One region of the Streptomyces sp. SD15 genome, then DNA from elsewhere that is predicted to be linked to it. Evidence: riboswitches for the same ligand, from Rfam matches in the RefSeq annotation. Region 1 holds a riboswitch; the other holds the start of a gene.
What was found. A riboswitch is a leader RNA that binds a small molecule or an ion and turns the genes downstream of it on or off. The one in region 1 is predicted to bind glycine.

Region 1 (4,735 bases):
GCGCAGGCCGGAGGTGACCATCGGCGGGCGCGGGTCGTTCGGGATGGCGTTGCGGTTGACCGTGATGCCGACCTCGTGGAGACGGTCCTCGGCCTGCTGTCCGTCCAGCTCGGAGTTGCGCAGGTCGACCAGGACCAGGTGCACGTCCGTGCCGCCGGACAGGACCGAAACGCCGTGCTCGGCGACGTCGGACCGCACCAGGCGCTCGGCCAGGATCCGCGCGCCGTCCAGCGTGCGCCGCTGGCGCTCCTTGAAGTCGTCCGAGGCGGCGACCTTGAAGGAGACGGCCTTGGCGGCGATCACGTGCTCCAGCGGACCGCCCTGCTGACCCGGGAAGACCGCGGAGTTGATCTTCTTGGCCAGCTCGGCCGTCGAAAGGATCACGCCACCGCGCGGGCCGCCCAGCGTCTTGTGGGTGGTCGTGGTGACGACATGGGCGTGCGGGACGGGGTTCGGGTGCAGACCCGCGGCCACGAGGCCCGCGAAGTGCGCCATGTCGACCATCAGGTACGCGCCGACCTCGTCCGCGATCCGGCGGAACGCGGCGAAGTCCAGCTGGCGCGGGTACGCCGACCAGCCCGCCACGATCAGCTTCGGCTTGGACTCCTTGGCCAGCTTCTCGACCTCGGCCATGTCGACCTGACCGGTGGCGTCGTCGACGTGGTACGGGACCACGTTGTAGAGCTTGCCGGAGAAGTTGATCTTCATGCCGTGGGTCAGGTGCCCACCGTGCGCCAGGTTCAGACCCATGATCGTGTCGCCCGGCTTGAGCAGCGCGAACATCGCGGCCGCGTTGGCCTGCGCGCCCGAGTGGGGCTGCACGTTCGCGTGCTCGGCGCCGAAGAGCGCCTTGACGCGGTCGATCGCGATCTGCTCGACCACGTCGACGTGCTCGCAACCGCCGTAGTAGCGGCGGCCCGGGTAGCCCTCGGCGTACTTGTTGGTCAGGACCGAACCCTGGGCCTCCATCACCGCGACCGGAGCGAAGTTCTCCGAGGCGATCATCTCCAGGGTGGACTGCTGGCGGTGCAGCTCGGCGTCGACGGCGGCGGCGACGTCCGGGTCCAGCTCGTGCAGGGGCGTGTTGAGAAGCGACATGTCCTACGACTCCTTAGCCGGCGGTGAAAGCGATGTACTCGTCCGCGGAGAGCAGGTCGTCCGGCTCGTCCGTGACGCGTACCTTGAACAGCCAGCCCCCCTCGAAGGGGGCGGAGTTCACCAGCGCCGGGTCGTCCACGACGTCCTGGTTGATCTCGGTGACCTCGCCGGTGACCGGTGCGTACAGGTCGCTGACCGACTTGGTCGACTCCAGCTCACCGCAGGACTCGCCCGCGGTCACCGTGGCACCGACCTCCGGAAGCTGGGCGTAGACGACGTCGCCGAGCGCGTTGGCCGCGAACTCGGTGATGCCGACCGTCGAGACGCCGTCCTCGGCGACCGACAGCCACTCGTGCTCCTTGCTGTAGCGCAGCTGCTGGGGGTTGCTCATGGCCTGAATTCTCCTGTACGCGGGGGAGTGGTGATGACAAGGGGAGGGGAGTTGAGCAGGGCGGATATGCCCAGGGATCACTTCTGGCGCTTGTAGAACGGCAGCGCCACGACCTCGTACGGCTCGTGGCTGCCCCGGATGTCCACGCCGACCCCGGGCGTGCCCGGCGCGGCGTGCGTGGCATCGACGTACGCCATCGCGATCGGCTTGCCCAGGGTCGGGGAAGGGGCGCCGGAGGTGACCTCGCCGATGACCTTGCCGTCGGCCACGACGGCGTACCCGGCGCGCGGGACGCGACGGCCCTCGGCAACGAGCCCGACGAGCACCCGCGGGGGGTTCTCCTGGGCCTTGGCGGCGGCCTCGGACAGGGCCTCGCGCCCCACGAAGTCGCCCTCCTTCTCGAACTTCACGACCCGCCCGAGCCCCGCGTCGAAGGGGGTGAGCGAAGTGCTCAGCTCATGCCCGTACAGCGGCATGCCCGCCTCCAGGCGCAGTGTGTCGCGGCAGGACAGACCACAGGGGACGAGGCCGGCCGGGGCGCCCGCGTCGGTCAGCGCCTGCCACAGCTTCTCGGCGTCGGACGGGGCCACGAACAGCTCGAAGCCGTCCTCGCCGGTGTAACCGGTGCGCGCGATGAGCGCCGCTACGCCCGCGACGGTGCCCGGCAGACCCGCGTAGTACTTCAGGCCGTCGAGGTCGGCGTCGGTCAGGGACTTCAGGATGCCGGGGGACTCGGGGCCCTGCACGGCGATCAGCGCGTACGCGTCACGGTCGTCGCGGACCTGGGCGTCGAAACCGGCCGCGCGCTCGGTGAGCGCGTCCAGCACCACCTGGGCGTTGGAGGCGTTCGCGACAACCATGTGTGCGGTCTCGGCCAGCCGGTACACGATCAGGTCGTCCAGGATGCCGCCGTCCTCCTGGCAGATCATGGTGTAGCGGGCGCGGCCGACGCCGACGGAGGCGATGTTGCCGACGAGCGCGTAGTTCAGGAGGGCGGCCGCCTGCGGGCCGGTGACGGTGATCTCGCCCATGTGGGAGAGGTCGAAGAGACCGGCCTTCGTGCGGACGGCCAGGTGCTCGTCGCGCTCCGAGCCGTACCGCAGGGGCATGTCCCAGCCCGCGAAGTCGGTCATCGTCGCGCCGAGCGAACGATGCAGGGCATCTAGCGCGGTGTGACGGGATGCGTTACTGCTCATCGGTGGGGCTCCCAAGGCATGACGGCGAGGTCGTTCCTCCCCATCTGTCATCGGAACCTGAGAGGTTCATCACGACCCCGCTCGGCGGTGATCCTGACTTGCACCTTGGGTGGAGCCACTGGCGGCTCGCTTTTCAGATGTGCCTCGCCCGCGCGGTAACGGGGCCTGAGAGATTCAAGGGAGGGACTTGCTCCTTCGGCGCCCCAGTGGTCCTCAAGGACTCACCGGGAACTCTCCCGCGCGGATTCAAGCGGCCGGTATGCAGTTGGCGGGCACATCATCGCACGCGCGGTCGGATACCGGCAGCCCGGGATCTGTAACCGGCCTGTGGCAGTCCGAGAACGGAAACGGGAGACACAGCGTATTACCTTCTCTTTACACTCAGCGGGGAAAGGACTCCTGACCCCAGGGGAGGACGATCACGGTGAACAGGACCACGGCGTACGCGACGACCTCGGCCGTCGCGCTGCCCGATCAGCCCCGTGCCAAGGCCCGGGAGGCGTGCGGCCCGCTCCCGACGGCCGTCGTCCGCGATCTCAGGGAGCGGGCCGGACGCAGCCCACATGGTCTGCACTTCGGTGCGTCCGACCTGGTGGTCGTCACCGGGCTGCCCGGCAGCGGCAAGTCGACGCTGATGCGCCGCGCTGTCGCGGGCCCGCGCATCGACTCGCAGGACACCCGCGACCGCTGGGACGAGCGGATGACAGGCCGGCTCCCGTACGCGGTCTATCGCCCCCTCGTCCGCCTTGCGCACTACGCGGGCCTGCGCCGCGCGCTGCGTTCCGGTGCCGGCGTCGTCGTGCACGACTGCGGCACACAGGCCTGGGTGCGCCGCTGGCTCGCCCGCGAGGCCCGCCGCCGGGGCGGCGCCCTGCACCTGCTGCTGCTCGACGTCACACCGGGCACCGCCCTGGAGGGCCAGCGCGAGCGCGGCCGCGGCGTTTCGCGGTACGCGTTCGCGCGTCACCGGGGCGCGGCGGCCCGGCTGCTGCGCTCCGTCGAGCGGGGTGACCTGCCGGAGGGCTGCGGCTCGGCGGTGCTCCTCGACCGGGACGCGGCGAACGTGCTGCGCCGGATCGACTTCGGCAGCTGACCGCTCGTACGGCCGATTGCTCGTACGGCCGCTTGTGTGACAGCTCGCGCGCCCGGACGTGTGACGGCCCGTACGGCTGCCCGCGGGACGGCCGGTACGGCTGGTACGGCTGGTACGGCTGCCCGCGTGACGGCTCGTACGGCGTTGTCGTACGAGCCCATTAACCTTTCCAGCCGGAGCAGTGGTTCACAGCAGGCGGTAGACAGGTAGACAGATGGACTTCCCAGACTTCCCGGCACCGGCGCACCCGCACCCCCATCCGCACGGCGGATGGCCGGGCAATGAGCTGGAGGAGGTGCTCTCCGCGTCCCTCGGAGTCCCCTCGGCAGGCGGCCGCATCGTCGAGGTCCTCGGCCGCAGCTTCGTCTGGGTGCCCCTGCCCAGCGGCGGCGGACCTCACTCCGGCCCCCTCGATCTGCCCACGCTGGAGATCGAGGGCCAGGCGTACGTTCCGGTCTTCAGCTCGGAGGAGCAGTTCCGCCAGGTCGTCGGCAGCCATCTGTCGTTCACGATCGCGCCCGCCGTCGAGTTCGCCCGCGGTCTGCCCCCGCAGGTGGGTATCGCGATCAATCCGGGCGGTGTGGTCGGCGTCCCGCTGCCGCCACCGGCGGTCGCCGAGGTGTGCCGGTCCGGGCGCACCCCGCTGGACGGACCCGCGAGCGGCGGCCGGGTGCGGCTCTCCGAACCCGACTGGCAGGACGACCCGGTCGACTTCCTGGCCGCGGCCTCGGCCGAGTTCGCGGAGACCGGCGTGGTGCTGACCGCACGCCGCTGCCTGGCCAGCATCGAGGGCGACGACCCCGTGATGTTCATCGGGGTCGAACTGTCCCAGTGGGAGGGCGACGCCACCACGCTCCCGCTGGCGGCCCTCGGACGTGCGCTCGGCCGGGTGCCGGTGGACCGCCCGGTGAACATGGTGTTTCTCGACGTCGCCCAGGACCCGGTGGGGGAATGGTT
Region 2 (4,735 bases), on a different contig from region 1:
GGGCCGACACCCGGACCGCCGCCGCCGTGCGGGATGCAGAACGTCTTGTGCAGATTGAGGTGCGAGACGTCACCGCCGAAGTGGCCCGGCTTGGCAAGCCCCACCAAGGCGTTGAGGTTGGCGCCGTCGACGTACACCTGACCGCCGGCCTCGTGCACCTGCGCACAGATATCGGCGACATGCTCCTCGAACACACCGTGTGTTGAGGGGTACGTGATCATCAGTACCGCCAGCTCGTCGCGGTACTGCTCGATCTTGGAGCGCAGGTCCTCGACGTCGACCTCGCCATCCTCGGCGGTCTTCACGACGACGACCTTCATACCGGCCATCACGGCGCTCGCGGCGTTGGTGCCGTGCGCGGAGGACGGGATCAGACAGACGGTGCGCTGCTCGTCGCCGTTGGCCCGGTGGTAGCCGCGTACGGCCAACAGCCCCGCAAGCTCGCCCTGCGAACCGGCGTTGGGCTGCAACGACACATTGTCGTACCCGGTGACCTCGGCGAGCCGCTCCTCGAGCTCACGGATGAGCGTGAGATAGCCCTGCGCCTGCTCGGCGGGCACGAAGGGGTGCAGCTGGCCGAACTCGGGCCAGGTGACCGGCTCCATCTCCGTCGTCGCGTTGAGCTTCATGGTGCAGGAGCCCAGCGGGATCATGCCGCGGTCCAGCGCGTAGTCGCGGTCGGAGAGCTTGCGCAGGTAACGCAGCATGGCGGTCTCGGAGCGGTACTGGTGGAACACCGGGTGCGTGAGGAACTCGTCGCTGCGCAGCAGCGCGGCGGGAAGCGTCTCCTGCGTGGTGAAGTCCAGCGCCTCGATGTCGCCGTCGACGCCGAACGCGGTCCAGACGGAGCCCAGTTGCTTACGGGCCGTGGTCTCGTCGCACGCGATCGACACCTGGTCGGCGTCGACGAGGTGGAGATTGACCCCCTGGTTGCGCGCGCCGGCCACGATCTGGGCGGCCCGGCCCGGCACCCGTACGGTCAGCGTGTCGAAGTAGGCGCCATGCACGACCTCGACGCCGCCCGCCCTCAGACCCTCGGCGAGGATCGTGGCGTAGCGGTGCGTACGACGGGCGATCGTCCGCAGTCCCTCGGGACCGTGGTAGACGGCGTACATGCCCGCCATCACCGCGAGCAGCACCTGTGCCGTACAGATGTTGCTGGTCGCCTTCTCGCGGCGGATGTGCTGCTCCCGCGTCTGCAGGGCGAGCCGGTACGCCTTGTGTCCATCGGCGTCGACGGAGACACCCACGAGTCGGCCGGGCAGGCTCCGCGCGAACTTCTCGCGCACCGCCATGTATCCGGCGTGCGGCCCGCCGAAGCCCATCGGCACACCGAAGCGCTGCGTCGTACCGATCGCGATGTCGGCGCCGAGCTCGCCGGGCGAGGTGAGCAGGGTCAGGGCGAGCAGATCGGCGGCGACGGTGACGACCGCGCCGAGCTCGTGCGCCCGCTCGATGACGGGCTTGAGGTCGCGTACGGCACCGGAGGCGCCCGGGTACTGGATCAACACGCCGTTGATCTCACGCTCCGCGATCTCGGCCGGGATGCCCTCGCTGAGGTCGGCGACGACGACCTCGACGCCGGTCGGCTCGGCGCGGGTCTCGATGACGGCGATGGTCTGCGGCAGGGCGTCCGCGTCGACCAGGAAGAGACCCTTCTTGTTCTTGCCCATGCGTCGGGACAGCGCCATCGCCTCGGCGGCCGCGGTGCCCTCGTCGAGCAGCGAGGCGCCGGAGGTCGGCAGCCCGGTCAGCTCGGCGACCACGGTCTGGAAGTTGAGCAGCGCCTCCAGACGGCCCTGCGAGATCTCCGGCTGGTACGGCGTGTACGCGGTGTACCAGGCCGGGTTCTCCATGACATTGCGCAGGATCACCGGCGGCGTGAATGTGCCGTAGTAACCGAGGCCGATCATCGAGTCGAGCACCTGGTTGCGGTCCGCGAGGGAGCGCAGCTCGGCCAGCACCTCGGCCTCGGTGCGCGCGCCCGGCAGCTCCAGCGCCTCGGCGTTCTTGATGACGTCCGGCACCGCGGCGGCCGTCAGCTCGTCGAGCGAGCCGTAGCCGACCTGCGCGAGCATCTTGGCCCGTGCCTCGGAGTCGGGCCCGATGTGGCGCTGCTCGAAGGGGATTCCCTGTTCGAGCTGGGAGAGCGGAATGCGATGGGCGGTCATTGCGGAGGCCTCCTGGTCTGACGCGACCTTCGAGGGGCACCACGGCGTGGGTGCCCCGACGGCCTCCCCCTCTGTCATCTCAACCTGAGAGCTTCACCGGCCCGTCCGCTCGCTGACGACCCGGCTTTCACCGTCGGTGAGAGCGGAAGCCGTCGACCTCCGCCCTGCTTTCCAGAGTGACCTCGTCCGTGCGGTACGTGGGCCTGAGAGATTCCGGGGAGGATTTGCTCCTTCGGCGCCTCCGATGGTGTCTGGAGGACTCTCCCGCACGGGGTCAGCAGCCGCTTGCCAGCCTACCAGCGAGGACAACGCACGGGCCTTCGAGTGGCCACCTTCCTGAATGTGCTCTTTTGTGGTGCTTACGGATGAGTTGCGACCAAGTGGAGGGCCCGTGCAGACCGACATCGATCCGCGCAACCTGATCGGCCGCAAGGCGCTCGACCGCAACGGCACCAAGATCGGCACCGTCGACGAGGTTTATCTCGACGACGCGACCGGCGTCCCGGAGTGGGCGGCCATACGCACAGGCCTGTTCAGCAGGGACGCCTTCGTGCCCCTGGAGCCCAGCGAGCTCGTCGAGGGCACCCTGCGTGTCCCCTTCGACCGCGCCTTGATCAAGGACGCCCCCGACTTCGGCGTCGGCCGCCACCTCTCCCCCGAACAGGAACTCCAGCTCTACCACCACTACGGCCTGGACGTGACCCCGCCGCCTCCGCCCCCGGACCACGACTTCGGTCATTTGGCGGGCACGGACGAGCCTTGACTTAACAGCTTGTGGGCCCCGCTGACGCGCTCCTTCAGGGGCGCGGGGCTCTGACGTCATGCGGCTCCGCCGCGTAGGCGCGCTCAACCACCGACAACCCACGGCGCCGAACCGACCTCACCCCCCACGGCGATCGCAAACCGCCGCCACCAACGGCAACGGATCCGCCAACTCCAACGCCGAATCATCCGTACGAAACGTCCGTACCCGCCCCGGCTCGGAGTACGGCGTCTCGAACCGCACAGTCACCCGCCCCAGCCCACTCCCCTGCACCCACCCGTGCCCATACTCGGCGTGCCGTACATCGTGCCCCGCCGGCCACCGCCGCTCGGCAGGCGGCACAGGCTCGCCGGCCGACTCCACCCCCACCTCCTCATCGGGATGTTCCTGCGCCGTCTCCAGCTCCCCCGCGGCGGCCTGCGCCCGGGCCTGGGCAAAGAGGTCCTCCTGCGTGTAGTCGGCGAGCCCGGACACCCCGACCCCCAGCAGTCGTACGCCTCCGGTCGTGTCCACAGCCTCCAGGAGCCGCGCGGCAGCCTCCCGTACGACCGTCGGGTCGTCCGTGGGCCCCCGCAGCGTCTCGGACCGAGTCAGCGTCGAAAAGTCGTACCGGCGCACCTTCAGGACGATGGTCCGCCCCGACAGCCCCGCCCCGCGCAGCCGCTGCACGCACCGGTCTGCAAGCCGCTGCACCTCCAGACCGACCCGCACGCGGTCGTGGATGTCCACGTCGTACGTGTCCTCCACCGACACCGACTTGGTCTCCCGCTCGGCCACGACGGGCCGCTCGTCGTGCGCCAGCGCCATCGCGTACAGCGCGTGCCCGTGAGCCTTCCCCAGCAGCCGTACGAGCTCGTCCTCGCCCGCCTCGGCGATCTCCTCGACCGTGGTGATCCCGGCCCGGCGAAGATGGTCCCCGGTCGCGGGCCCGACACCCGGCAGCGTCCGCACGGACATCGGACCCAGCAGCGCGCGCTCCGTCCCCGGCTCTATCACCACCAGTCCGTCGGGCTTGGCCTGCTCCGAGGCGATCTTGGCGAGCATCTTGGAAGCGGCGAGCCCCACCGATCCCGTCAGCCCCGTGACGGCCTGGATGTCCGCACGCAGCTTCGTCCCGGCCAACCGCGCCGAGGCCTCGTCCCAGGCCGCTCCCCCGGCCTCCAGATCCACGAACGCCTCATCCAGGCTGAGCGGCTCCACCAGCGGCGACAGCGCCCCCAGCAGCCGCATCACCTGCTCGCTGATCTCCCGGTAGATCCCGAAGCGCGGCACGAGATACGCGGCGTTCGGCGCCAGGCGCCGCGCCTGGGCCATAGGCATCGCCGAGTGCACTCCGAAGACCCGTGCCTCGTACGAGGCCGTGGCCACCACACCACGCGGTCCGAGACCACCCACGACCACCGCTTTCCCGCGCAGGCTCGGCTTGGATGCCTGCTCCGCCGAGGCGAAGAAGGCATCCATATCGAGATGCAGGATCGTGGGCGCGGTTCTCACATCTCCGATGCTGCCCTACGCCACTGACAATGCCCCGGCACGGCCCGCTCCCGCGTACGACACGGTCCCTTGTCGTGCCCGCCGTGGTCCGGGCCTCAGACGGCCCGATTGCGCCGTCGCGCCAGCTCGTCCGCCGGGTTGTGCCCGACGAGCGTCTCGCCCGTGTCCACACGCTCACCGTGCAACTGCGAAAGCGCGCTCTCGACGTCCCGCCACACCACGCCCACGGCGATCCCGAAGATGCCCTGACCGCCCTGGAGCAGGGCGTGGACCTCGTCGGGCGAGGAACACTCGTAGACGGTGGCGC

Region 2: it holds a riboswitch for glycine, as region 1 does, so the genes downstream of both, gcvP (aminomethyl-transferring glycine dehydrogenase) here and gcvT (glycine cleavage system aminomethyltransferase GcvT) in region 1, are expected to answer to the same signal.

The regions. Positions count from the first base shown of each region.
Region 1 covers NZ_JBTLMO010000035.1:7,899-12,633, reverse strand. The annotation lists gene glyA (serine hydroxymethyltransferase) at 1-1,098, opposite strand, end outside; gene gcvH (glycine cleavage system protein GcvH) at 1,112-1,489, opposite strand; gene gcvT (glycine cleavage system aminomethyltransferase GcvT) at 1,567-2,685, opposite strand; glycine riboswitch at 2,720-2,828, opposite strand; glycine riboswitch at 2,829-2,934, opposite strand; gene ACX28W_RS29350 (AAA family ATPase) at 3,110-3,778, shown strand; gene ACX28W_RS29345 (enhanced serine sensitivity protein SseB) at 3,993-4,735, shown strand, end outside.
Region 2 covers NZ_JBTLMO010000096.1:8,667-13,401, reverse strand. The annotation lists gene gcvP (aminomethyl-transferring glycine dehydrogenase) at 1-2,171, opposite strand, end outside; glycine riboswitch at 2,353-2,448, opposite strand; gene ACX28W_RS42695 (PRC-barrel domain-containing protein) at 2,563-2,934, shown strand; gene ACX28W_RS42690 (DNA polymerase IV) at 3,052-4,428, opposite strand; gene ACX28W_RS42685 (MerR family transcriptional regulator) at 4,524-4,735, opposite strand, start outside.